Desulfosarcina ovata subsp. ovata: one gene and its partners. The protein of the gene in region 3 interacts with the protein of the main gene of each other region in a pairwise test. Links are inferred from orthologs where the notes say so. Each region holds a gene or a part of one and is shown on either strand. Other genes may lie near its edges.

Evidence for each region.
Region 1: the proteins of dnaE (region 3) and GN112_RS05705 interact in binary tests that used the Escherichia coli proteins (3 or more experiments, as listed by UniProt). The link is inferred for Desulfosarcina ovata subsp. ovata from one-to-one orthologs.
Region 2: the proteins of dnaE (region 3) and dnaX interact in binary tests that used the Escherichia coli proteins (3 or more experiments, as listed by UniProt). The link is inferred for Desulfosarcina ovata subsp. ovata from one-to-one orthologs.

Annotation. Positions count from the first base shown.
Region 1 is NZ_AP021879.1:1,294,938-1,303,627, reverse strand. Bases 2,658-5,604 are described here. They hold GN112_RS05705 (pyridoxal phosphate-dependent aminotransferase), read right to left. Parts: upstream 4,740-5,604; coding sequence 3,576-4,739; downstream 2,658-3,575. Other genes in these bases: GN112_RS05700 (GGDEF domain-containing protein), read right to left, coding at 4,962-5,604; GN112_RS05710 (AI-2E family transporter), read left to right, coding at 2,658-3,567. Outside these bases: GN112_RS05730 (class I SAM-dependent methyltransferase), read left to right, coding at 1-112; GN112_RS05725 (thymidylate synthase), read left to right, coding at 135-989; GN112_RS05720 (DUF4197 domain-containing protein), read right to left, coding at 994-1,761; GN112_RS05715 (cupin domain-containing protein), read left to right, coding at 2,034-2,396; more of GN112_RS05710, read left to right, coding at 2,455-2,657; more of GN112_RS05700, read right to left, coding at 5,605-6,107; GN112_RS05695 (ATP-binding protein), read right to left, coding at 6,146-8,551. UniProt on the Escherichia coli protein: Shows aminotransferase activity with methionine and histidine as substrates, and to a lesser extent also with phenylalanine.
Region 2 is NZ_AP021879.1:2,307,406-2,317,777, forward strand. The notes cover bases 4,473-7,458. They hold dnaX (DNA polymerase III subunit gamma/tau), read right to left. Parts: upstream 6,820-7,458; coding sequence 5,125-6,819; downstream 4,473-5,124. Other genes in these bases: recR (recombination mediator RecR), read right to left, coding at 4,473-4,781; GN112_RS10460 (YbaB/EbfC family nucleoid-associated protein), read right to left, coding at 4,801-5,112. Also shown: GN112_RS10430 (PTS sugar transporter subunit IIA), read left to right, coding at 1-677; GN112_RS10435 (chloride channel protein), read left to right, coding at 826-2,538; GN112_RS10440 (universal stress protein), read left to right, coding at 2,603-3,430; GN112_RS10445 (hypothetical protein), read left to right, coding at 3,451-3,726; GN112_RS10450 (YkgJ family cysteine cluster protein), read right to left, coding at 3,788-4,192; more of recR, read right to left, coding at 4,182-4,472; GN112_RS10480 (DUF1015 domain-containing protein), read left to right, coding at 7,680-9,008; GN112_RS10485 (tRNA1(Val) (adenine(37)-N6)-methyltransferase), read right to left, coding at 9,026-9,748; GN112_RS10490 (DciA family protein), read right to left, coding at 9,762-10,079. UniProt on the Escherichia coli protein: Part of the beta sliding clamp loading complex, which hydrolyzes ATP to load the beta clamp onto primed DNA to form the DNA replication pre-initiation complex.
Region 3 is NZ_AP021879.1:159,573-166,479, reverse strand. Bases 2,759-6,907 are described here. They hold dnaE (DNA polymerase III subunit alpha), read right to left. Parts: upstream 6,508-6,907; coding sequence 2,959-6,507; downstream 2,759-2,958. Other genes in these bases: guaB (IMP dehydrogenase), read right to left, coding at 6,507-6,907; GN112_RS00750 (DegT/DnrJ/EryC1/StrS family aminotransferase), read right to left, coding at 2,759-2,819. In the rest of the region: GN112_RS00765 (UbiA-like polyprenyltransferase), read right to left, coding at 1-229; GN112_RS00760 (5'-methylthioadenosine/S-adenosylhomocysteine nucleosidase family protein), read right to left, coding at 245-865; GN112_RS00755 (1,4-dihydroxy-6-naphtoate synthase), read right to left, coding at 865-1,671; more of GN112_RS00750, read right to left, coding at 1,683-2,758. UniProt on the Escherichia coli protein: DNA polymerase III is a complex, multichain enzyme responsible for most of the replicative synthesis in bacteria. This DNA polymerase also exhibits 3' to 5' exonuclease activity. The alpha chain is the DNA polymerase catalytic subunit.

The DNA of each region.
Region 1 (8,690 bases), 1.1 Mb from region 3 along the record:
TTTGGCTGAACCCGATGAATTCGGCCATGTGTGTTTGTACCACTATCATCTTGAATGCTATAGAATGATCCCATGCGGCATCGCCACGATCACGGATACCTTTGCGAGGTAAGACAACGGGCGTATAGAGGAGAATGATGGACGCGTATCTGAAACTTTGCCAACGGGTCATCGACGAAGGGGTCTGGGTCGAAAACACCCGTACGGGAAAACGGTGTTTGACGGTAATCAATGCCGACTTCGAATACGACGTCAGCGATGGTACCCTGCCGGTGCTAACCACAAAAAAACTATTCTGGAAACCGGCCATTGCCGAAATGCTGGGCTACTTGCGCGGCTATCAGAGTGCGGCACAGTTTCGTGCCCTGGGGTGCAACACATGGAATGCCAACGCCAACGAGAATGCCGCCTGGCTGGCCAACCACCATCGCCAGGGCGAGGATGACATGGGGCGCTGTTACGGGGTGCAGGGGCGCGGCTGGCGCAATCCCGAGGGCAAGGAGATCGATCAGTTGCGCAAAATTGTCGATCACCTGTCCCGGGGAATCGATGATCGACGTGAAATCATGACTTTCTACAACCCGGGGGAGTTGGACCGGGCCTGTCTGGCCGCCTGCATGCACACTCACACCTTCAGCCTGCTGGGAGACCGGTTGTACCTGACCAGTTACCAGCGTTCGGACGATTTGCCCCTGGGGCACGGGTTCAACCAGGTCCAGGTGGGCTGGCTGTTGATGATCATCGCCCGGATCACCGGCAATCGGCCGGCCAAGGCGTTTCATAAAATCGTCAATGCACACGTTTATGAGGACCAGCTGGACCAGTTGAAAACCATCCAGCTCCAGCGCACGCCGTATCCGTTGCCCAAATTGAAGATCAATCCGGACATCAAATCCCTATCTGATCTGGAAACCTGGGTCACCCTGGATGATTTTGAACTGGAAGGCTACCGGCACCATCCTGCCATCCCATACCGGTTTTCGGTTTAACCGTCTACTTTGTACCGAAAACCCGTTTTAGCAGATCCGTTGTCTGGCGTACCGGATCCTCACGGATGGCCGCTTCTTCCTTGGCCATGTAGTAAAATATGCCCTCGAGGCCTTTTTCGATAACATGCGTGGTCAGGTCAGCCTTGACGTCCGGGACAAACGGCAGACTGCTATACTTGCCCATGATCTGATCGTAGGTCTGGATGGCACCCACCTGTGAGAGGCTGTCGGAAACGATCGGCTGCATCTCCTGGGTCAGGGCCGGGGTCATCTTGCTTTCGAAATAGCGTGTGGCCGCATCATCGGCACCGTTGTAGATGTTTTTGACATCCTGGAACGTCATAGCCGAGATGGTATCCCAGAAAAGGGATTTGGCTTTGGGGGTGGCCAGTTCAGCTGCCCGGTTGAGCTTGAGTTCAAGATCGTCCAGAGTTTCCGACATGCCCACGGTGGCCAGTGCCGATCGGATGGTGTCGAACGTTTCGGGCAGGGGGATATGGATGGCGCTGTCGGCATTGAACCCATCGGTTTTGCCCAACTGCGCAACCACATTTTCCGTGCCGATGTGCAGGGCCTCTTTCAACCCGGCAGCGATATCCTCGTTTGAAAGGGCGCTAGTACCGTCCTTTCCCGTGATCGTTGATAGAAAGCTGGTGCCTTTTTCCAGCCAACCGCTTTGAACCGTGCTGGCGGCGCCGACAATTGCAGCCACAATCACGGGGAAAATGAACAAAAATTTCCGTTTGCCATCTTTTTTGGTGAACATCGCCATGGTCGTTATCCTTTTATTTAACATAGAGTTTGATATGAAACTGTGGATCTTGCCGGTGGAGGGAAAATAACCGATGATTGGCTATTCCATACAATAAAGCTGTCTAATAGAATATACCAGCTTGAACTGAAATGCACGAATTTTCACCAGGCGCATGCCAGGTTGAAAATTGAAACTACGACCCTGTTGGTTAATATATCTGTATCGTTTTCGAATAAGTATTGCCCATCCGGAAATGGACAATTTGCCCGATATTTTTAAGGAGAACGCCAATGTACAATAAAAATAGCAGTGACGGTTACCGATCAACCATAGAAGGGATTAAACAAAAAATTCTTGTTTACGGTGAGAATACATTGATGGAAGAGTTGAAAATGAAAAAGGGGACTCGAATTCCGACTCACCAACATCCTCAAGAGCAGACCGGGTATTTGGTTACCGGTAAAACCAGGCTGACCATTAACGATCAGGTCTATAATTGCAATCCAGGGGACAGTTGGTGTATTCCATGTAACGCCAAACACGCAAATTACGCCATACGGGATTCGGTGATCATCGAAATTTTCTCACCGGTCAGGGAAGATCTTCATCCCGATACGGAGTACGCCCCATTTATTCAATCATGGAATAGATAGAAATATCTGTATGTACCGATTTACTAATCCCCCCCAACCCTTGTGGAGCCTGCCCGATATGCATGACGACAAGGTCAATAAATTCGTGGTAATCTTACTGGTTGTGTTCATTTCGGCCGTTTTCCTTTCGATGATCCGTGCGTTTCTGATGGCGATCTTCATGGCCGGGATCTTTGCCGCCCTGACCCGCCCTATCTATTACCGCCTGGAGCGCTGGCTGGGCGGGCGGCGCAGCCTGGCTTCGGTATTGACCTTGCTCCTGATCATTTTCGTGGTGCTGATTCCCCTGACCATCCTGACGGGCGTGGTGACCGGGCAGGCCATCAAGGTCGGCCAGTCGGTTACGCCCTGGGTCAGGGCGCAGATCGAGCAGCCCAACATGCTTTCCGACTATCTGGAGAGACTGCCCTACTACGAGCATATCATGCCCCACAGCGAGTTGATTCTGCGTAAGGCCGGCGAGATGGTTGGCAGGATCAGTCAGTTTCTGATCAACAATCTCTCGTCGGCCACCATGGGGGCGGTCAACTTCCTGTTTATGCTTTTTACCTGGCTCTACACCATGTATTTTTTTCTCATGGACGGCGAGAAACTGCTGGAGAAGATCCTCTATTACCTCCCCCTGGAGGACCGTGACGAACAGCAGATGCTCGACCGGTTTACCTCGGTTACCCGGGCAACCCTCAAGGGCACGGCGGTAATCGGCATCCTGCAGGGCGGCCTGGCCGGGGCGGCGTTCTGGGTGCTGGGGATACCCAGTTCAGCGTTCTGGGGTGTTATCATGGTGGTGCTTTCCATTATTCCCAGCGTGGGCACGGCGGTCGTCTGGGTGCCGGCAGCCGTGATTCTGGGGTTTAACGGCGCCATCGCCAAAGGCGTGGGCCTGGCCATCTTCTGCGGTTTGGTGGTCGGCAGCCTGGACAACCTGCTGCGGCCGATTCTGGTGGGTAAGGACACCCAGATGCACGAACTGATGATTTTCTTCGGCACCATGGGGGGCATTTTCATGTTCGGCATGGTGGGCGTGATCATCGGTCCCATCGTGGCGGCCCTGTTCGTGACCGTCTGGGAAATATACGGGCATGCGTTTCAGGGCATCCTGCCCGATACCGGATATGTGCTGCGCAGAAGAGAAAAAGAACACCGGGCGGCGGAAGAACCGGCCGAGTGAACTGTGCCCTATACCGATACCAGCGACTTCAGTTTTTTCAGCCGCAGACCGGTTTCAGCCAGAATCTGCTCGGAGCGTGAGAAGTGCAGCCGGATCAGATGGTTGACCGGTTCGTGGAAAAAACTGGATCCGGGTACGGCAGCCACGCCTACCTTTTTTGCCATCCAGCGGCAGAATTCATTGTCGTCGGTCACGCCGAACTCCGAGCAGTCCACCATGACATAATAGGCCCCCTGGGGACGGGTGTAACTGAGACCGGCTTCGTCCAGGTAGCCGAGGAACGTGTCGCGTTTGCGGGTATAGTCGGCGGCAAGCCTGTCATAGTAGCTCAAGGGCAGGTCCAGGGCGGTGACGGCGGCTTCCTGCAGGGGAGCGGCGGCGCCGACGGTGAGAAAGTCGTGCACCTTGCGCGCGCCGGCGATCACCGCTTCCGGGCCAATCACGTAGCCCAGCCGCCAGCCGGTCATGTTGTAGGTCTTGGAAAGGGAACTGCAGGAAATGGTGCGCTCGAACATTTCCGGTAGGGCGGCCATGTAGTGGTGCCGGTGAGGCGCGTAAACGATATGCTCGTAGACCTCGTCGGTGATCACGAAGGCGTCGAATTCCTTGGCCAGATCCGCGATGGTGTCGAGCTCTTCCCGGGTGAATACTTTTCCCGACGGATTGGACGGGTTGCACAGGACGATGGCCTTGGGGTTCTGCTCGAAGGCGGCGCGCAGTTCGGCAGGATCGAAATCGAACCTCGGTGGATGCAGGGGGACATAGATGGGCACGGCCCCGCTGAGGATGGTGTCGGCGCCGTAATTCTCGTAGTAGGGGGAGAAGATCACCACCTTGTCCCCGGGGTTGCAGGCGGTCATCATGGCGGTCATCATCGCCTCGGTGCTGCCGCAGGTGACCACCACGTGCGTATCGGGGTCGAGGTCGATGCCCATCCAGTGCTGCTGCTTTCTGGCCAGGGCCTCGCGAAAGCCGGGGGCGCCCCAGGTGATCGCGTATTGGTGAGGCCCTTTCTCCATGGCGCGTTTACCGGCCGCCAGCACCTCCGGGGGCGGGTCCGCGTCGGGAAATCCCTGGGAAAGGTTGATGGCGTCGTACTGGTTGGCCACGCGGGTCATTTCGCGAATGACCGATTCGGTGAAATGGGTCAGACGATTGGCGGTTTGCGGCATGATAGATCCTCATGGTTGAAGTGTTAGGCCGATACCTTGAATACGATTTCTAACGTAAGGCTGGCGGAAAGAAATAATTCCCCCAGATCGCGCCGGATTTGTGGTCGTCTACAAGGCGCCGCCACCGGTACATATCGAGAATATGTGCCTGTGGCGGCAACGCGGTAGACGGGCACAAGGACAAGCAGGATGGGGGAATTATTTCTTTCCACCAGCCTAACTTCACCCCGGCCGATCCGACTCCGCAATGGCCGGCGAAGATGAGAAAACCACGGCCCGGTTGCGCCCCTTGTGCTTGGCTTTGTACAGGGCGTTGTCGGCTTTGGCGATCAAGCGGTCAGCCGCTGCATGGGGCAAGGGGGTGGTGGTGGCGATACCGATACTGATGGTGGCGGTGATCCGGCGCTTCTGGTGGACCAGGCAGATATCGGCCATGCGCTGGCGCAGTGTCTCGGCCATCCGGATGGCCGTGTCGGTATCGGTATTGGGGAGCAGAATCACGAACTCCTCGCCGCCATACCGGGCGACCAGATCGGTTCCGCGTTTGAAGACCTCTCTGAAGATATCCGCCGTCAGTTTCAGGTATTCATCGCCGGCCTGGTGCCCGTACCGGTCATTGATGCGTTTGAAATGGTCAATGTCGGCAATCATGAGGGTCAATGGCGAGCCGAGGCGGGTGGCCTGCTTCCACTCCTGCTCGAACCGTTCGTTGAAATAGCGACGGTTGAAGAGGCTGGTGAGACCGTCCAGGCGACTCAGCCGGACGAGGGCTTCCGATTTTTTCAGCAGTTCCTGCTCGTTATCCAGTGCCTGCCGGTATTCTCGGTTGCTCCGATAGGCGAGCAGGGTCAGATAGACGCAGAATATCAGAGTTAACGCGGCCATCGGCAGGTTGGCCTTGTGGATCAACATACGGACGATGGCCGGTACCAGCATGGAAAGATTGAAAAAAATGGCCAAGTGCATGCTGGGCACGAAGGCGACCGACCCGCCGGCACAGAGTCCGATCGTGCAGATGGCCATGATCAGTTTGGTGTTATGCTCGCCTTGCAAGCCCATGACGATGGCATACCAGACCCCCCAGATCAGCGATGTCAGTCCCACACTGGTAAAAAAAACGTAAGTGTTCAGTCGCTCGTCGAATTCCTTGGCCCATCGGAAAACGGCGAGATGGGCCAGGCGGAAGAGGCAGATGCCGGCGATCATTGTCCCGAAATGGATGACAATGTCCATGTGACGGCGGTAAAAGTCGTCCGTATAAAGGGTCACGAAGACCAGCAGCGGGTAGAAACCGATTCCATTGTAAGACCGCTTCCTGATGTCGGTAATGATCCGCCCGCTGAAGTTTATGGGCTCGCCGGTTTTCATCAACGAAGCCGTTTCCCGTGGGGTTGGTGTGGATGCTCTCATTTTTTCGATGCGTACTGTTTTTTCAGTTTAAGGCTCTGTTTCAGATAGGTCGTCAGCTGCTGCTGAACCTTGCCGTAAACCGTCTCGGGGGGGTAGTTACCATGGCTGTCGGGAGTGCCGGCCGATTGGCCGGTGAGAATTTCAATGCCCGCCTCGACTGTGGAAACCTGCCAGATTCTGAATCGGTTCGCCGCCACCGCATCGATCACGCTTTTTTTGAGCATCAGGTTCTTGACATTGGCCGACGGAATCATCACCCCCTGGTCCCCGGTTAGTCCTTTGCTTTGACAGACGTCGAAGAAACCCTCGATTTTCTGGTTGACCCCGCCAATGGCCTGGATCTGACCTTTCTGGTTGACCGAGCCGGTTACCGCAATGCCCTGGCGGATGGGCAGGCCCGACAGGCTGGAGAGGATGGCGTATAATTCGGTGGACGAGGCACTGTCGCCGTCGATGCCGCTGTAGCTCTGCTCGAAGGTGAGGCTGATGGCCAGGCTCAGCGGATAGCGCCGGGCAAAGGTGCGGCCCAGATAACCCGAGAGAATCAGCACGCCCTTGTCGTGACTCTTGCCCGAGAGCTTGGATTCCCGCTCGATGTTGACGATACCGGGACGTCCCATGAAGGTCTCCGCGGTAATTCGCGATGGTCGGCCAAAGGCGATTTCACCGATCTGGTAGACCGCCAGGGCGTTGACCTGGCCCACCGCTTCGCCGGCCACATCAATCATGATGGTGCCGTCCACGTAACTTTCGTGGATCTTTTCCTCGTAGAGATTGTAGCGGAACCGATACTCGCTGAAGGCCTTGAACACGTGGGCCTCGGTAACCCGGTCGGCGGCCTCCTTTCTGGCCCAGTAGTCCGCCTCCTTGATCACACCGGTGACGGCGCCAAAGCGCAGGGAGAGTTTGCGCTGGCTGTCAATGGCCTTCTCGCCATACTCCACCACCGCGGCGACCCCGTTGGCACTGAAGGGCAGCAGTCCTTCGTTTTTGCAGACCCGGGCGATAAACTGAGCATACAGGCGAATGGTTTCGTCGGTGCGTACGACCTCGTAGTCGAAATCCGCTCGCACGCGGAAGATTTTGTTGAATTTGGCGTCGTAATTCTGCAGCACCTGAAACGGTTCGTATCCGCCGAGCAGGATCACTTTTACATCCAGGGGTAACGGTGCCGGCCGTAACGATGCGGTGCCCAGGCCCATGTCCTGGGCCATATCCTCGATGCAGAGCATTTTGTTCTGCAAGGCCCGTTTGAGGGATTCCCATACCTGGGGGTGGGCCAGCACCGTCTCCACTTCGAGGATCAGAAACCCGCCGTTGGCCTGCAGCAGGGCGCCGGCCTGCACCATGGTAAAGTCGGTGACCAGTGTGCCCATAAAGGCCTTTTTGTCGATGTGGCCGAAAACGTTGGCATAGGTGGGGTTGGGCTCGAATACCACCGGTGCGCCCTGCATCCCCGAACGATCCTCCAGGACGTTAACCCGGTAGCGGTTCAGGGAGAGGCCGTTACCGTTGGCCGGTGTTTCGTTTTCATCATCCCCATTCGCCTGGCGGGGCAGGAACAGGGCCACATTCTCCACCATGTCGGCCTGGATTTCATCGAGAAAGGCGAGAATCTCTGGCTGATCGGGATAGTTTTCGCGGATCAGGTCCAGCCGGTTCCTGACCACGAAAAGAGCCAATTCATTGGCCAGTTGCTGGATTTCCTTTTGTTGGGTGTGGTTGATCCGGTTGACTTCCCGCAGGGCGGTCTGAATCTCTTCCTGAAATGTCTGTACGGTCTTTTCGATGGCGCGTTGGTCCTTGTCGGGAAGCTTTTCGAACTCCTCCTGGCTGTAAGGCGCATCCCCGTTCATGGGGATGGTCTGGTAGCCGGAGGGGATCTTTTCGACCTTCAGCTGTTTTTCTCCGGCCGACCGGTCCAACTGGTCGAAATAGGATTGTTTCTCTTCCCCATAGCGTTCCTGGATTTCAACCACCTTCTGGCGAAACGGGTCTGCCTGGAACTCCTTGGGCAGGCGGATCTTCAGATCGGCCACCAGCCGGCCCAGGCTCTTGGCAAAGCGGGTGGCCTGACCGGGGCTCACCGCAATGGCCCGGGGCCGATACGCATCTTTGAAATTGTTGACCATGCACCAGTCCGGCGGGGTGGACAGCTGCCGGGCCGCTTTGCCGACGATCTCCTGAACGATCGTGGTTTTGCCGGTGCCTTCCGGTCCGGTCACGAAAATGTGGTAGCCGGCACTTTTCATCTCAAGGCCGAAAGTGATCGCCCGCACGGCGCGTTCCTGGCCGATCACCTGATCGAGTGGCGGAATGTCGGCGGTGGTTTCGAAATCGAACAGGGATGGGTCGCACAGACAGCGCAGGTCGCTGACGGGAACTTCGTTAGGCTGGGTCATGGGCTCTCCTGCTTTGCGGCTAATCGCGTTCAAGATCAACGATTGGATGTTTCCAAAAACAACAACGCCCAAAGGCTGAGGCTACCTTCGGGCGTTGCGATAATTCCTTTATAACGAATGCGTTGGCCCCGCCAGTGCT
Region 2 (10,372 bases), 2.2 Mb from region 3 along the record:
AATTATCCATGAAAACGGTGGCCGGAGCACTGGATCTTCCGGTATCAACGCTGGAACGGTGGATTCGCCAGGGAAGAATTCCCATTCAGCGTAGCGGCAGGGATGTGATTTTCGCCCAGCCCGCGCTGGAGAAATGGGCGGCCACCCACAACCTGCCTTTTTCCCTGGATGAAACGCCGCCGGTCCATCTGCTCCCGGCACCCCTTGAATCCCTGGCGTCGGCCATGCAACGGGGCAAGGTCTATCATCACGTGGACGGACAAGATGCCACCAGCGCCCTTAAATCGGCTGTCGCTTGTATGGACGTTCTCCCGTCCGGCATAGGAGAAGAACTATTCAACAAGCTGATCGAACGGGAGCAGTTGGCCTCCACCGGCATCGGCAACGGGATTGCCATCCCCCATCCCCGGGACCCGCTTTCCCAGCCGCCTGGGCAGGCAATCATCAGCACCTGTTTTCTGGAACGTCCGGTTGATTTCAACGCCATCGATGATCGGCCGGTATTTGTCCTCTTCCTGCTGATCAGCCCGACAGTCAAGCTCCACCTGCATCTGCTCTCCAGGCTGTCCTATTGTATCCGGGACAGGGAATTCGTGCGGTTTTTAAAGGCCCAGCCCGAAGCGGCAGCGCTTTTCTCCCGGGTTTCATCCGCTGAAATGCAGTTGGACGACATCTGACCACCATGAATTTCATAGCGTTTAAGATAATGTTTTTGGGCTGCGTTATCGGTCGTCGCGGTATGGGTTATACAGCTTCCTCCCTCTGGCCTTGCCAAAAACATTATCTTAAACGCTATAGCTGCTTCCCATGATACGTTTTTTTAAAATGCTGAAATACCCCGGCAATTGGTCCCTGTTCAGATCGGACGACCGTTTGCTGCTGATTGTCTTCGCCGTGATTGTCGGTATTTGCAGCGGTATCGCGGCCCTTTTGTTGAATCGCGGCCTGGAATCGATGCTCGAGTGGCTGCACCATTATCGGATTTACTGGTGGGCGGTTTTCCTTCCTGGTGTCGGTGCCGCCCTCTCGTCCCTGTTTCTCGATAAAATCGTCAACGAAGGCGCCGGCCACGGCGTACCTGAAGTCATTTACGCGGTCTCCCGTTATGGGGGGCTTTTGCGCCTGCGATCCAGTTTCTCAAGGCTGATCTCAAGCTGCCTGACCATCGGTAGCGGTGGATCGGCCGGCCCCGAAGCGCCCGTTGTGATGAGCGGTGCCGCCATCGGGTCGAACATCGCCCAGGCCTTCTCCCTTAACGATCGCCAACGGGTTGCCCTGGTGGGTTGTGGTGCGGCCGGCGCTATTGCAGCCATCTTCAATGCCCCGATTTCAGGGATGGTCTTCGCCGTCGAAGTGGTTCTCGGCGAGTGGAGCACCATGAACATTATCCCCATCGCCATCGCCGCCGTGGCCGGCACGGAAATCAGCCGGATGCTCAAGGGCAACCAGATTGTTTTCGCCCACCGGGATTTCAATATCCAGTTCAATGATATCCTGGCCTGCGTGGGCCTGGCCATTTTCTGTGCCGTGGCCTCCATCCTCCTGACCCGCGTCCTGCGCACCCTGCATCATGCGTCAACACACGTTTCCGTACCGGTATGGGTACGTGCATTCATGGGCGGCAGCATGGTCGGCTGCATCGGCTATTTTCTGCCCTACGTCCTCGGCGAAGGTTACCACTCCATCCGCTCGGCCATTGAGGGCGGCTTTCCGGCCGGGTTGTTGCTGGTCACGGGCATTACCCTGGTGAAAATCGTTGTCACCTCCCTAACCCTGGGATGGGGCGGATCCGGCGGCATTTTCGCCCCCTGCCTGGTAATCGGTGCATTCGTGGGCCTCAGTTTTCATCGCCTGATCGCAACGATCTGGCCGTCGGTTCTCTGGGTCAACGAAGGCTGCTTTGCCCTTCTCGGCATGGCCGGCCTGATCAGCGGCATTCTGCAGGCACCGCTGACCGGTATTTTTCTGATTATCGAAATCACCGGCGGTTATGAAGTCATTCTGCCGCTGATCGTCGTCTCGGCCATCGCCACCACCCTCTGCCATTATATTGAACCGGCATCCTTCTATCTGAAAGATCTCGTGGAGCAGGGTCAGTTGCTGCGCCCGGGAACCGATGCCCGGGTATTGACCGACCTGAGCATCGAGGAACTTCTCGAGACCGATTGCATCAGTGTCCATCCCGATATGCGCCTAGCCGAATTCATCGACATTGTCAAAGCCTCCCACCGCAATTACTTTCCCGTGGAAGACCGGCGCAACGGCAGATTTCTTGGAATGATCCAACTAGATGATATCCGCCCCTACCTGTTCGATTCGGCCATGCACCACGCCGTGCTGACCGGCCAGTTGATGAATACCCGGATAAAAACCGCGTCCTTGTACGACGATTTGGCCGACGTCCTTCAGAAAATGGACGACGGCCGGTTTTTCAGCATGCCGGTGGTGTCGGACGGGCGCTTCCAGGGGATGATTTCCAAAGCCACACTGCTGGATCGCTACCGCAAAGAACTGATGGTCCAGACCGGCCGAACGTAATCACACGGGACAACTCCTGAGGCGGGGAGGATGAGTGGAGAAGTAAAAACAAAGGAGACCAATTATGGCACAAAAACTCTTTCACATATTCCGGAATACGCCACTGGGTCGCGAAACCCTGCTTCAGTCCATCTATTTCTGCCAAAAGATGGGCGTACTCCCCACGGTTTACATCCCTGAATCAACCAAGTTTTTGATGTATTTCGAAAATGACGTGGTTCAGGTGGATCTGGATCCGTCCTACCTCACGGACCCCAAGACGGCCATCGCCCACGCCTCCGATCTGCTGGAAGCGGTCAAGATCAGGCCTGAATTTTTCACCCCGAAGAACTATACGGCGTCGACGCTCCCCGACATTCCCACCAGTTTCGAGTTCATGTGTTGCCCGCGGAGCATCAGCGATCTCTCTTCAAAAATCGGTTTGGGCTATATCGGACCAAGGGTCCGGCGGATCATCCAATCGGCCCGTTTCCCGGTCCTCATTACCAGCCCGGTGTACAAGCCCTGGCAGAGTGTCGCCGTTTTCTTCGGCGGTTCGACCAACGCTGTCAACGCCCTGCGTCTGGGCATCCGCATAGCAAATAGAACCGGCCTCGGCCTGAACCTTTACACCCAGGTTGGAAAACAGCCGGCCGATGCCTATCGGCGCATCGTCCGGAAGGAGGATCTGTCAGTACCGCTGAACAATGTCCTCGGTGACTGGACCTTTTTTGAAAAAGGCCGTTTCGAAGACAATTTATTCAGTGTGCCCCACGATGCGCTGGTCGTGCTCGGCGCCTACGGCCACGGAATTATCCGGGATATCATGTTCGGCAGCATGATGGAGAAAATTCAATCCACCATCTCCAACAACCTGTTGATCGCCGGCCCCAAATACACGGTTGCCGGCTGAAAAGAACCAAGGAGAACCGTATGCAGGCAGACCATATAGAACCGACCATGAGCCAGAAAATATTTTCCATGAATCTTGCCGTCGAAACCGTATCCTTGTATTTGTTGTGCTGCGCCGTGGCAGACGCCGGCGCCCCGGTTACCGTGGACGCACTGACCGACAAGTGGAACGACAGCATCGGTTCCCTGGAGCAGGAACTCAACCGGCTGGAAGAAAGGAATATTATTCAAAAAGACGATGCCGGCGGATCGACATCCCGAAGGTACAAAATTGTTGCAGAGAAAAACTGGCGCTGATTGCGGCAGGCGCCACAAGATTCTGCGGCCGCCATGCATCGCCAAACCGACTATCCGGCGGCTATTTCGGTTTGGGGGTCATTTTCTTCTTTACACAGGCAAGAATCTGCCGGTCGTCCAGCGCGGTGTTCATCCCGGGGCAGGATGCGGCCATGGCCCGCCAGTTGTTCACATCCGCAAGAACACCGGGGATAAATGGCCACTGCCGGCACATCCAGGGCTTGACCGGATGGATGGTGCAGACTTTGTCCCAGAAGATGCAGTAGCCATTGTCGCCCTGGGCAATGACGCGTTTCGATCCCGACCGCTGGGTATACCCGCGCACCAGTTCATCCTTGCCGATCTTAAGAAAACGGGCGATGGCGTCAATGTCCCTTTCGGTCAGGTAGGTTCCGCCAAATCCTTTGCAGCAATCACCGCACAAAGTGCAGCAAAACAGTTCTTCGCAGGTTTCGTCAGATTCCATGTCGGCTCTCCATGGCGCGTTTCAAGGTTACCTGATCCACATACTTCAAATCCCCGCCCATGGGCACGCCCGATGCGATACGCGAAACGGTCACCGGCAGCGGTTCGAGGATGCCGGCAATGTAGGCGGCGGTGGATTCCCCTTCCACGTTGGTTCCGGTTGCTATAATGATCTCCCGGATCGCCTCTTTTTCAACCCGATCGACCAGCTGGGCAATTTTGATATCGTCAGGACCGATGCCGTCCATGGGGGACAGCACCCCGCCAAGAATGTGATAGCGCCCGTTGAACGCGCCGGACTTTTCAATGGAGGCCATGTCCGCCGGCTGTTCCACCACACAGATCAGTCCGTTCTCACGGGCGGGATCGTTGCAGATGCGGCACAGGGTATCGTCACTGAGCGCAAAGCAGCGCTGGCACAGCCGCAGCTTCTTTTTCAGATCCACGATATTTCTGGCCAGCTGATGGGCTTCATCGGCCGGCTGCTGCAGAATGTGCATGGCCAGCCGTTCGGCGGTCTTCTGGCCGATTCCCGGCAGCCGGGCCAGGCTGCGGATCAGATTCTTGATGGAAACAGGGTAGTAATCCATGGGGATCGAAGGTGACCGATTACATGAGCCCGGGAATCTTCATCCCGCCGGTAAGTTTACCCATCTCCGAGGAGACCATCTCCTGGGCTTTGGCCAGTGCATCGTTGACGGCGGCCAGGACCAGGTCCTCGAGCATTTCCACGTCATCCGGATCAACCACTTCCTTTTCGATCTTGATCGAGACGATCTGCTGTGAACCATTGGCCACCACCGTAATCATTCCACCGCCGGCTGTGGTTTCAACGGTTTTGCCGGCCAGTTCCTCCTGCATGCGCATCATCTTGGATTGAAGTTTCTGGGCCTGCTTCATCATGTTTCCCATGCCCTTCATCGGCATTTCCTCCTATCTGATTTTGATCTCTTCAATTTTCCCGCTGAAAATATCGACAGCATCGGCCACCAGCGGGTGATTAAGCAACTGCTGTCTGATGTCATTGTTTTTCTGTTTGGCCGCCGCTTTCTCTTTTCCGCCGGCCGAATCCCCGGCAGCCTCGATTTTGATCTCCCGTCCGGCGGCCTGTTCCCGGCAGACGGCGTTGATCATCTCCAGATTCTTGTTGATCAGGTTCAGGGTAAAACCGTTATCCGGCAAAACGACCGTGAACGCTTTGTCGGAAACATCAACCCGCGTCGCACGGGAAAGCGCGCCGGCGATGGACGGTTTGGCGTCTCGAATGGCCGCCATGACCTGCGCCCACGGATCATCACCGCCATCCGTTGCAACTGGACGCGATTCATCGGCTGCCGCCTCCTGACCGACAGGGGTTGCCGGCAGCACCGACCCGGGATTTTCCACCGCCGGGGCCGGGGAAGCGGATGACGGTGGCGCCACGGCCGCACTCCCATAAGCGGATTGGGCTTCAACGATACCGGCCTCGGGCACCGCCTGAAGCTGCGGATCACTCAGAAGGCTGTCCATGCGCTGAATCAGCTGATCGATGGGCAGTGCCGGAACGATCTGGTGGATCTTGAAAAAGACCATCTCCATGGCCAGTCGGGGCTGAAACGCATGCCGCATGCTGGCCTCGGCGTTGAACAACAAAGTAAATACCTGATCGATCAGCGCGGCGGAAACATCTTTGACCTGAGCGGCCATGGATTCGATCTCTCCAGGTGACAAATCAACCAGGATTTCCGATCGAACCTTCATTTTCACCAGCATCAGGTGGCGGAAATGCATCAGCAGGTCGGCATAAAACCGCTTCAGATCCTGACCATTTTTGTAAACCGTGTCGATGACGGCCAATATGCGAGAAAGATCACCGGCGAAGACGGCCGCGGAAAAATCGAAAAACACGCTGCGGTCCATGCCCCCCAGAAGGTTCGTCACGTAGGCATCGTCCAATTCGCCGTCGCTGCAGGCCAGGATCTGGTCCAGAAGGCTGAGTGCGTCGCGCATACTGCCGCCGGATTCGCGGGCAATACTCCACAGGTTGCCGGAAGAGATAACGACCTCTTCCTGCTGGCAAAGCGCTTCCATGTGGGCCACCACGGCATTCAATTCAATCCGTTTGAGATCGTGGCGCTGGCAGCGCGAAAGAATCGTGATGGGGATTTTGTGCGCTTCGGTGGTGGCAAAGAAGAACATCACATGCGCCGGCGGCTCCTCCAGTGTTTTAAGCAGCGCATTGAAGGCGGCAATGCTGAGCATGTGAACTTCATCGATGATATAGATTTTGAAACGGCTGTGGGCCGGCATGTACCGGCTGTTGTCGCGAAGCTCACGGACCTGTTCGACACTGTTGTTGGAAGCACCGTCGATTTCGAACACGTCCACACCGCGCCCGGCGGTAATGTCCGTACAGGAGCGGCACTGGTTGCACGGTGTATCGGTGGGACCCGAAGCGCAATTCATGGCCTTGGCCAGAATCCGTGCGATGGTGGTCTTTCCGGTTCCCCGGGGACCGGAAAACAGGATCGCATGGGCCACCCGACCGGCCTTGATGGCGTTCTTCAGGGTCTGGGTGACATGCTGCTGGCCGACCACCGCATCGAAGGTCTGGGGTCTGTATTTTCGCGCTAAAACAAGATAGCCCATCTGGCAAAATCCTTGAACACCGGTTTGTTGCCCTAATGTATCCCAACCGCCACGGGCGGGCAAGCCGCAATTTCCCGGGTCCGTCCGTCAGGCGTCATGGGAGTGCAAACTGAAAAAACGGATGTTGGGGAAAAAGGGGGCGGGGGAACAAGATGGTGGCGGAGAGAGAGGGATTCGAACCCTCGGTGCCGCTATAAACGACACACACGATTTCCAGTCGTGCTCCTTCAGCCAACTCGGACATCTCTCCGCATAAGGCAGACCAAACTGAATTGCCGCTGGTATTTCCTAACAGTGACGTCGCCATCTGACAAACACGTGCTGCAGCAGGAAAAGGGTGACCGGCAACATCGCTATTTTCTGGTTGCCCGTCACCAACGGACGGAGGTTTGTATCTCATTCCCACCGACAAAAATCAAGGTGTTTTTTCATGATCCGAATGACCGAAAAAACCGAAAAAGCGGGTTTGGTTTCTATCAGGGAAGTGGTGTTTCAGCGGGATTCAACGGGAATTGCGGCGGACCAGCGGAACTTACAGGGGTAATGGCGGAAGGAGAGAGATTCGAACTCTCGGAAGCGTTGCCACTTCACTGGTTTTCGAGACCAGCGCCTTCAACCACTCGGCCATCCTTCCGTTTTACAAAGTGGACTTTGGTACGCCCACCCACCGCTGCTTGGGGCTCACAGGCACCCGTGTGGAAGCAAATTCGATATCCTTTTTGAACGCAATTTGTCAAGCCTCAAATTCATATCGGATGCCGCCCCCCCAACGCCGGCCACTGATTTATTCTTGAACTGACCGGTCCGTTTATAGTATCAAGCCCAATTCGGCGCCGACCCAACAAAGGAAAGGACAATTCATGGCTACCGTATTGCCGTTTAAAGGAATATTGTATAACCCGGAAATCATTACCGACAGCGCAGATGTCACCACCCCGCCCTATGACGTGATTCCCCCCGGGGAACAACAGGCCTTTCATGAGCGTCATCCCAACAATGTTATCCGCCTGATCCTGGGCCAAAGTACGCCGGCCGATACTCCCCGGGACAATCCCCATACCCGGTCGGCCGCCTACTTCCGGGAATGGATGACCCAGGGGGTTCTCAAACAGGATGACCAGCCGGCGCTGTACCTCAAGGCAATTACCTACGCCCATGGCGAATCGTCCGTTACGCGCTATGGCCTGATCGCCCGGGTCGGTATCGAAGCGTTTGAAAAAAGAATCATCCTGCCCCATGAAAAGACCTTCTCCAAAGTAAAATCCGAAAGACTCGAATTGCTCAAGGCCACGCATTGTAACTACTGCCCCATCTTCTCACTTTATCCGGATGAAGGATTTATTCTGGGCACTCTGGAAGCGGCGGTCGACAAATCCCAGCCGGCAGTCGACTTTACCGACGAGCAAGGCCACCGGCACCGGCTGTGGCGAATTATAGATCCGGCGGTTCACGCCCGGGTCACGGCGGCCATGCAGGACAAGCGCCTCTTCATCGCCGACGGGCACCATCGTTATGAAACGTCCCTGAATTTCAAGAAACACCTGCAGGCGACCGATCCCACCTTCAACGACCAGCATCCGGCCAATTATGTGCTGATGTACCTGTGCAGCATGAGCGATCCGGGGCTGATAATCCTGCCCGCCCATCGTCTGGTCAAGGGGCTTGGCGCAGAGGAGATGCAAAAGGCCCTGAACCGCTCACGGGCCTGGTTCAACATCGCCGACTATCCGTTTGCGGCGGACAATCGCAAAACGGTCGAGAAACAGTTTCTGGCCGATCTGGAACAAGGGGTCGCCAGCCAGCCGATCGGTATCTACACCCGGCACGCTTCCGTGTTCCACCTCCTGACCCTTCGATCCGGAGTCATGGAAGAGCTGTTCGGCGGCGAACTCGATCCGGCATTGCAACAGCTGGACGTCACCGTACTGACCCGTCTGCTGTTTATGACCATCCTCGAATTCGACCAGCAGCGGTTAGACGACGCAACGCGCTTCGGCTATGCCAGCACGGCGGACAAAGCCCTTGCGGCCATCGACAGCGGCGACTTTGATGCGGCCTTCATCCTCAATCCCACCCGCATCGAGCAGGTTCAGGAAGTCGCTCAAAAAGGGCTGATCATGCCTCGAAAGTCGACCTATTTCTATCCGAAAGTGAGATCCGGCCTGGTGATGAACACGCTGGCCGAGTAGGCGAGTCCACCATGCGATCAGCACTTGAACATGGCGTCGACAACAGGGGTATAGGTGCCATTGTCATTGTAAACCTGAAGCGGCCGGGTCACTTCTAGTCCCGGCCGGCCGCCGTTAACGCCCGCCACCACAACCAGCTGGGCCGCTGATGCGGCGCGCGCATGAACCATGGTCAGCCGCTTGGGTTCGATCCCTTCGGTGCGCATGGCCGACAACAGATCGACCGACCGCACCGCCGGATAGATGACCGCCAGACGGCCCATTTTGCGCAGCAGGCGCCGTGCGGTATGCAGCAGCGTCGGCAGATCGATCGTCAGCTCATGGCGCGCCATGGCCCGTTGGCCGTTGCTGTTGATCCTGCCGCTGTCCCGTTTGCGATACGGTGGGTTGCTCACCACCAGATCGACCGGTCCGTCAACGTCCCCCTGTGAGAGCTTGGCCATATCCTTTTCCACGATGCGGATCCGGTCCGCCATTTGGTTAAGGGTCACGTTCTGGCGGGCAAAGCCGGCCAGCGCAGACTGGATTTCAACGGCGGTAAGATGAATCGCCGCATGCCGATGGGCCAGCATAATGGGAATGACGCCACAACCGGCCCCCAGGTCAAGTACCTTTTCTCCGGCCTTGGGGAGCGACAAATGCGCAAGGATCACCGCATCAATGGAAAATCGGTATCCGTGTTTGGGTTGATGGAGAACGATTCTGCCATCAAAAAAAGAGTCGCGCGTAACGGGTTCCATAGAATAACCGGGCTTAGAGTCGTCCGACTTTAAATTTGATATCCGTGATCGCGCCTCCGGGAAGTGCGCTGTTGAGCTTTTCAATCAGCTCGGTTTTAAGAAACCGGAGCTGGTGCAGCCACACAGAGCTGGAGACATGCACCAACAGCAGCGAGCCATTGACGGCAAACGGCCGCGCATTGTCTGAAATCGGCGGGCCCACGGTTTTATCCCACACCTGGACCAGATGCAAAATCCCACCGCTGCTGTCGGACCGGCACCTTTCAATAATGGTCTCCAGCACCCGTCCGATAGGTGTCAACGCATTGGCCGACGAGCGTTTTTTCTCCATGATCAAACTGGCTCCTTGATTGGCAACAGACGCACCGCCCGCTGTGGTGATGGCCCTGAACGGGGCGAGGTTCCAAGATTCCGCCTGTCAATGGCCTATAGGGATAGTCATGTGCGAAGTCAACACCAAGCTTTCATCGGCGGCTCACACGGGCAGGCGATTCAGGATCGTCGATACTCATTAACAAGGCCTTGTCCATTGATTTTCCTTGACTTAGGCAGGGGCCAACCTTAGATTATCATACATTTGCCCATCATCCGGTGCAGATATGATCCAGCCATCCGGCGTCATAG
Region 3 (6,907 bases):
CGGTGCGCGGATTCAACAGATCAATATGCCGGTCGAGCACCCGGTTCATGGACATACCGAAAACACGGGCGCCCACGGCGGCCACAACAATCAGCAGCATCACCCGGACGGATGGGAAACGGTCACCGGCCCCCATCCAGGCACCGGTAAAAATAAGCGGCAGGCTGAAGGCCGTGTGCTCAACTTTGGTGAAATTCAGAATTTTTTTCAGCGTGGATTCAGATGGCATCGTCTTTTGGATTCGCTATGGCTTCAAGTGTAATAACAGGGTCTCTGCAATTGTCGTCGCAATGCGGTCAATGTTGCGGGCCACATCCTGGCGACCATTTTCATCGGCGTTGTCGCTGATCCCCTTGATCATGGCACAGGGTACCCCATAGTGCTGGGCCACCCGCGCCACGGCCGCCCCTTCCATGTCCGCGAGATCGCCAATCGACGCCAGTTGCTCACGCCAGTCAGCGTTGAAAACCGGCCGGTCGCAGGTCACCAGTCGGGCGGTGCCAAGCGATGCGAACCAGGTGGGGTCGCAGGCCACCGGCGCCTCAGCATGGCCAAAGCGGTCACAGTCGCCTTCCACGGCCGTGCTGACCCGGAGCAATTCTTCGCATAGGGGGCGATCGGCCGTGCCGAGCCAGCCGCACAGCCCCGCGTTGATCAGGACGGAGACCCGCCAGGCCATCACCAGGTGGACGGCGGCCATGGCAGCCGCCACCTTGCCCATGCCGCTGACCACCACGATGGTATCCAACACGACCCTTTCTGCCGGTCGGAATAACGGAAACGGTTTTCCGGCGACTTCAACGGCCGCGGTTTGCACGAGAAATGGATCGGCCTCCTGACGGGTAGCAAAAACGAGACCGACCATCAGATGGCTCCGGCATCCCGGGCCATGCGGTCCAGGGTGTCGACGGCCTGAAAGCCCTGTTCGGGGAGCGTCAGGGTAAAGTCGTTGACAAAGGTCCGGATGTGGGCCGTGAGTACCGGCTCATCCATCTCCTGGGCATGCTGGCGGATGTAGGGCAAGGTTTCCGCAGGCGCTTGCATGGCCTGCCGGAGGCTGGCGTGGATCGCCGAATCCATTCTCCCGATCAGGGAGTCGCCGAGATCATGGCGCGCCGCAATGCAGCCCAGGGGAATCGGCAGCCCCGTCCGCTCCTCCCACCACGCGCCCAGATCCACTACCGGCCTGAAACCGGCCGCTTCAAAGGTAAACCGGCTTTCATGAATGATCACCCCGCAATCGGCGTCACCCGAAGCCAGGGCATCGAATATTTTGTCGTAGGTAGTGAACACCCGCTGCCGGGCCTCCGGACACCACAGGCGGAACAGGAGGTGGGCGGTGGTCCAACGGCCGGGCAGGACCACCCGGCAGCCGGTAAGATCGGCCCGGGTCAACGGACGCCGGGAGATCAGCACCGGTCCGCAGCCAAATCCCATGGCCGCACCACTGGAAAGCATGCGATACCTCTCCTTTACCCGCAGCCAGGCATAAAAGGAGAGCTTGCTGACATCCAGTTCGGCGTGCATGGCCATGGTGTTGAGGGTCTCGACATCGTGAAGCTGCGGCTTGATCGCATAGCCGTCGACCCCCACATCTCCGCTGGCAATGGCGTTGAAGATGAAGGTGTCATTCGGGCAGGGAGAATAGCCAAGGCTCAGTTCCTGTTCCACGCCTTATCCCCCTATGCGTTGACAAAGGCCGCGATCGTATCGACCACATACGCCTGCTGGGCTTCGGTCAGCTCCGGATAGATGGGCAGGGCCAACGTGCTCCGCGCGGCTGCTTCGGCGACCGGGAAATCGCCGGCTGCGTACCCCAACGGCGCGAAGCAGGCCTGCAAATGCAAGGGCACCGGGTAGTAGACTTCGCTGCCGATCGACTGCGCGGTCAGGTGATCCTTCAGCGCGTCGCGCCGCTTATCCACGCGAATGACAAACTGATTGTAGATGTGCCGGCTCTCCTTTTCCACCGGCAGATGAATCCTGTCCATCAATCCAGCGGCCGCGAACAACTCCCGGTAGCGGGCGGCATTGGCCTTTCGCGCCGCGCTCCATCCGTCCAGGTAGGCCAGTTTGATGGCCACGATGGCTGCCTGCAGGGCGTCGAGGCGAAAATTCCCTCCCACGTAATGATGATAGTACTTGGCATGGCCCCCATGGACACGCAGTATTTTCAAGTGCTCATAAACGGCCGGATCTCTGGCAGTAACAATGCCGCCATCGCCGAAAGCCCCCAGGTTCTTGGAGGGAAAAAAGGAGAAGCAGCCATAGTCACCCATGCTGCCCGCACGCCGGCCGTGGTATTCTGCGCCGATCGCCTGGGCCGCATCCTCGATTACCACCCACCCGTGTTCGGCAGCCAGTTTCAGGATCGGATCCATGTCGGCGCATTGGCCGTAAAGGTGAACCGGAACAATCGCTTTTACCGTCTGACGGGTCGCCTCGTCCATGGCCGCCACCGTCTCCTGCAGCCGGTCGGGCGAAAGATTGTAGGTGGTCTCGTCGATATCCACAAACACCGGCGTGGCCCCCACACGCCAGACGGCACCGGCAGTGGCGAAAAAGGTGTAGGGAGTGGTGAGCACCCGGTCTCCCGGACCGATTCCGGCCGCCATCAGGGAGAGAAGCAGGGCGTCCGTCCCCGACGACACCCCCACGGCGTGGCCCACCCGGCAGTATTCGGCGATCTTTTTTTCCAGGTCGTCCACATGGGGACCGAGAATAAAATACTGGCTTTCGTATATCGCTTCGGTGACTTCGAGGACCTGGTCCTTGATGGTCTGGTATTGAGCCTTGAGATCCAGCAGCGGCACGTTCATGGCTGGGGTCCTTTTTGCTTGCTATAGTGTTTAAGATAATGTTTTTGGCAAGGCCAGAGGGAGGAAGCTGTATAACCTATACCGCGACGACCGATAACGCCGCCCAAAAACATTATCTTGAATGCTATAAAATGGGCGATCAGTTGCGGGCGTACTGGCGGCCGTTGCCCCGGCGGCCGTTGTTTGCATCACTGCTGCGCATGGCGCTGGCCGCATCGCTGCACCGGGTCTGGACGGCATCGTAGCCCAAAATGGCGTTGACTTCGCGGGTCATGGCGTCGCAATAACGGATCCGCAGGTCCTCGGTCATGGAAATCACGGCTTCGGCCTGATCCTTCAGGCAGATATGCACGTAGCCACGGCAGGACCCCGGATAGCGTTTGAGGGCTTTTTGCACCTGGGTCAGGGTTTCGCGACTGGTGCTCTCCGGGTCGACCATCAGACGCACCTCGACCGTCCAGGTCTCCTCGGCAGCCTCCATGGGAATGATCTCGTCGGCAAGAATTTTGACCCCGTTTTCCTCGACCTGGGCCACGCCCTGGACCAGCACCGCCGTATCCACACTCAACAGATCGGCGCAACTGGAGTAGAGCGACGGGAAGACCACGACTTCTACCCCGCCATTCAAATCCTCGACCGTAGCAAATCCCATGAGCTCTTCCTTGCGCGTGCGGATCACCTTGGCACTGCTGATGGTGCCGCCGATGCGCACGGCACTCTTGTCGGCAATCTCGCGGATGCTGATGGCATCCACATTGGTGAATTTCTCCATGATCGGCCGATAACGATCCAGCGGGTGACCGGTAACGTAAAACCCCAGCGTCTCCTTCTCCTGCTGCAGTTTTTCGTGATCGTCCCACTCGTCGATATTGGGAACCACCGGCAGGTTGAGGGTCATCTCCTGCCCGCCCCCCATATCGAAAAGGCTCATCTGGGCACTGTTTTTTTCCCGCTGGATGCGTTGACCATAGTCCAAGGCCTCTTCCAGAACGGCCATCAACCGAGAGCGGTAAACACCGGTGGAGTCCAGCGCACCGCAGCGAATCAGGCTTTCGAGAACACGTTTGTTCACCTTGGTCAGGTCCACGCGCTGGCAGAAATCGAAAATCGATGCAAAGGGTCCGTTCTCTTCGCGTTCCTTGATGATCAGATCGACCGCCGCCTCACCCACATTCTTGACGGCGGCAAGGCCGAAACGGATGCGTCCCTCCACAGCGGTAAACACCGTGGCACTCTCGTTGATGTCCGGTGGAAGCACTTCGATGCCGTGGCTGCGGCATTCGTTGATAAACTTGACCACCCCGTCAATGGTGTCAATTTCACTGGTCAGCAGGGCGGCCATGAACTCAACGGGAAAATGGGCTTTGAGATAGGCGGTCTGATAGGCGATCAGGGCGTAGGCGGCACTGTGGGATTTATTAAAACCATAGCCGCCGAACTTCTCGATCAGGTCGAACAACTCGGTGGCCACTTTCCGGTCCACGCCGTTTTCAACCGCACCGTCGACAAACTTCTCACGGTGCTTGGCCATCAGGGCCTCGATCTTCTTGCCGATAGCCTTGCGCAGGCTGTCCGCATCGGCCATGGTGTATCCCGCCAGGACACCGGCGACCTGCATGACCTGCTCCTGGTAAACAATGACCCCGTATGTCTCCTCAAGAATCGGGGCCAGGCTGTCGACCGGGTAGACCACCTCCTTGCGGCCATGCTTGCGGTCCACAAAATCGTCCACCATACCGCTGTCCAACGGTCCGGGACGGTATAGCGCCACCAGGGCGGTAAGATCGCCGAACGACTCCGGATGAAGGCGCACCAGCAGGTTCTTCATGCCGCTGGATTCCAGCTGAAACACGCCGGTGGTGTCGCCGGACTGCAGCAGGTCGTAAGTCTTCTCATCGTCAAAGGGCAGATGGGCCAGATCGGGGACATCCTTGCCCTGGGCGTCAATGCTCTTGAGCGCATTGTCGATGACGGTCAGGTTGCGCAGCCCCAGAAAGTCGAATTTCACCAGGCCGATATCCTCGACCTTTTTCATATCGAACTGGGTGACCACCTCGCCCTTTTTGCCTTTGTACAGGGGCAGGTACTCCACCAGGGGTTTGTCACCGATCACCACGCCGGCCGCGTGGGTCGAGGCGTGACGGGAGAGCCCCTCAAGGGACCGGCTGATGTCGATCAATTCCTTGATCCGCGGATCGGCGTCGACCATCTCGGCCAGCTTGGGTTCCTCCTTGAGGGCTTTGTCGATGGTCATCTTGAGACTGTCGGGAATCAGCTTGGCAATGGTATCCACTTCGGCCAGGGGCAGCCCCAAGGCACGGCCCACGTCCCGGATCACCAGTTTGGCCTTCATTTTGCCGAAGGTGATGATCTGGGCCACGTAATCCCCGCCGCCGTACCGCTGGACCACGTAGTTGTAGACCCGCTCCCGGCCGTGGATGCAGAAATCCACGTCGATGTCGGGCATGCTGATACGCGACGGGTTGAGGAAGCGTTCGAAGATCAGACCGTGCTCGATGGGATCCAGGTCGGTGATGAACAGGGCGAAAGAGACCAGGCTGCCGGCGGCCGATCCCCGGCCCGGTCCCACCGGGATACCGTTTTGTTTGGCGTAACCGATAAAGTCGGCCACGATGAGAAAATAACCGGGAAAGCCCATGTCCTTGATGGTCTTGATCTCGTATTCCAGCCGCTCGCGATAGACCGCCTCGTCCAGATCAGGGGTATTCTCGCGGATGACGGCCATGCGCCGCTCGTACCCCTCACGCACCATTTCGTCAAACAGCTGGTCGGCGGTCTTTCCCGATTGGGGATCGAACTGGGGAAAGTGGTAGGTGTTGAAATCGAACTCGATGTGGCAGCGGTCGGCGATGGCCACGGTGTTCTCAATGGCCCCGGGATAGTCGCTGAAATAGCCCTTCATCTCTTCGGGCGACTTGAAGTAAAGCTGGTCGGAGTCGAAGACGAAACGGTCGCTGTCGGTGATGACCTTCTGGGTCTGAACACAGAGCAGGATCTCGTGGGCCTTGGCGTCCTGCCGGTTGAGGTAATGGCAGTCATTGGTGGCCACCAGCGGAATGGAAAGCCTGCCGCTCAGTTCGACCAGGCCCTGGTTGACTTTTTCCTGGGCCGGGATGCCGTTGTGCTGCAGCTCCAGGAAAAAATTGCCCTCGCCGAATATCTTCTGGTAGTAAAGCGCCGCCGCTTCGGCCTCGTCCATGTGGCCGGCCAGGATATGCTGGGGGATATCCCCCTTCAGGCAGGCCGACAGGGCGATGAGCCCTTTTGCGTACTCGGCCAGGATCGTTTTGTCAATGCGCGGCTTGTAGTAGTAGCCCTCCATCTGGGCCACGGAGGCGAGTTTGCACAGGTTGCGATAGCCGGTCTGATTCTCGGCCAGCAATACCAAATGCCGGGTGCCCTGCTTGTCCAAAGGGGTCTTGTCCGCCAGGGTCCTGGGGGCCACGTAGCACTCACAACCGATGATCGGTTTGATCTCGGCCGATGTGGCCTGCTGGTAAAAATCCAGAGCGCCGAACATGGTGCCGTGGTCGGTCAGGGCCACGGCCGGCATGCCGAATTCCTTGACTTTTTTAAACAGATCGCCGAGCCGGATGGCGCCGTCGAGCAAACTGTACTGGGTGTGCACATGCAGATGGACAAAATCGGAAGTGGCTGGCTGGCTCATTAGTTGTCCACGCGGTAGTTGGGCGCTTCCTTGGTGATGATAACGTCATGGACATGGCTTTCGCGCATACCGGCGGCGCTGATCTTCACAAAACGGGCTTTTTCGCGCAACTCTTCGATGGTGCGACAGCCCACGTATCCCATACCGGCTTTGAGGCCGCCGATGAGCTGGTGGATATTGCCGGACAGGGTTCCTCGGTAAGGCACACGACCGACGATTCCTTCGGGCACCAGCTTGTCGTCACTCTCCTGTTCGGTCTGGTAATAGCGGTCCTTGCTGCCTTTTTTCATGGCCTCCAAAGAGCCCATTCCCCGGTAGACCTTGTAGCTGCGGCCCTGGAAGAGAATGGTTTCTCCGGGACTCTCCTCGGTACCGGCAAACAGGCCGCCGATCATGATTG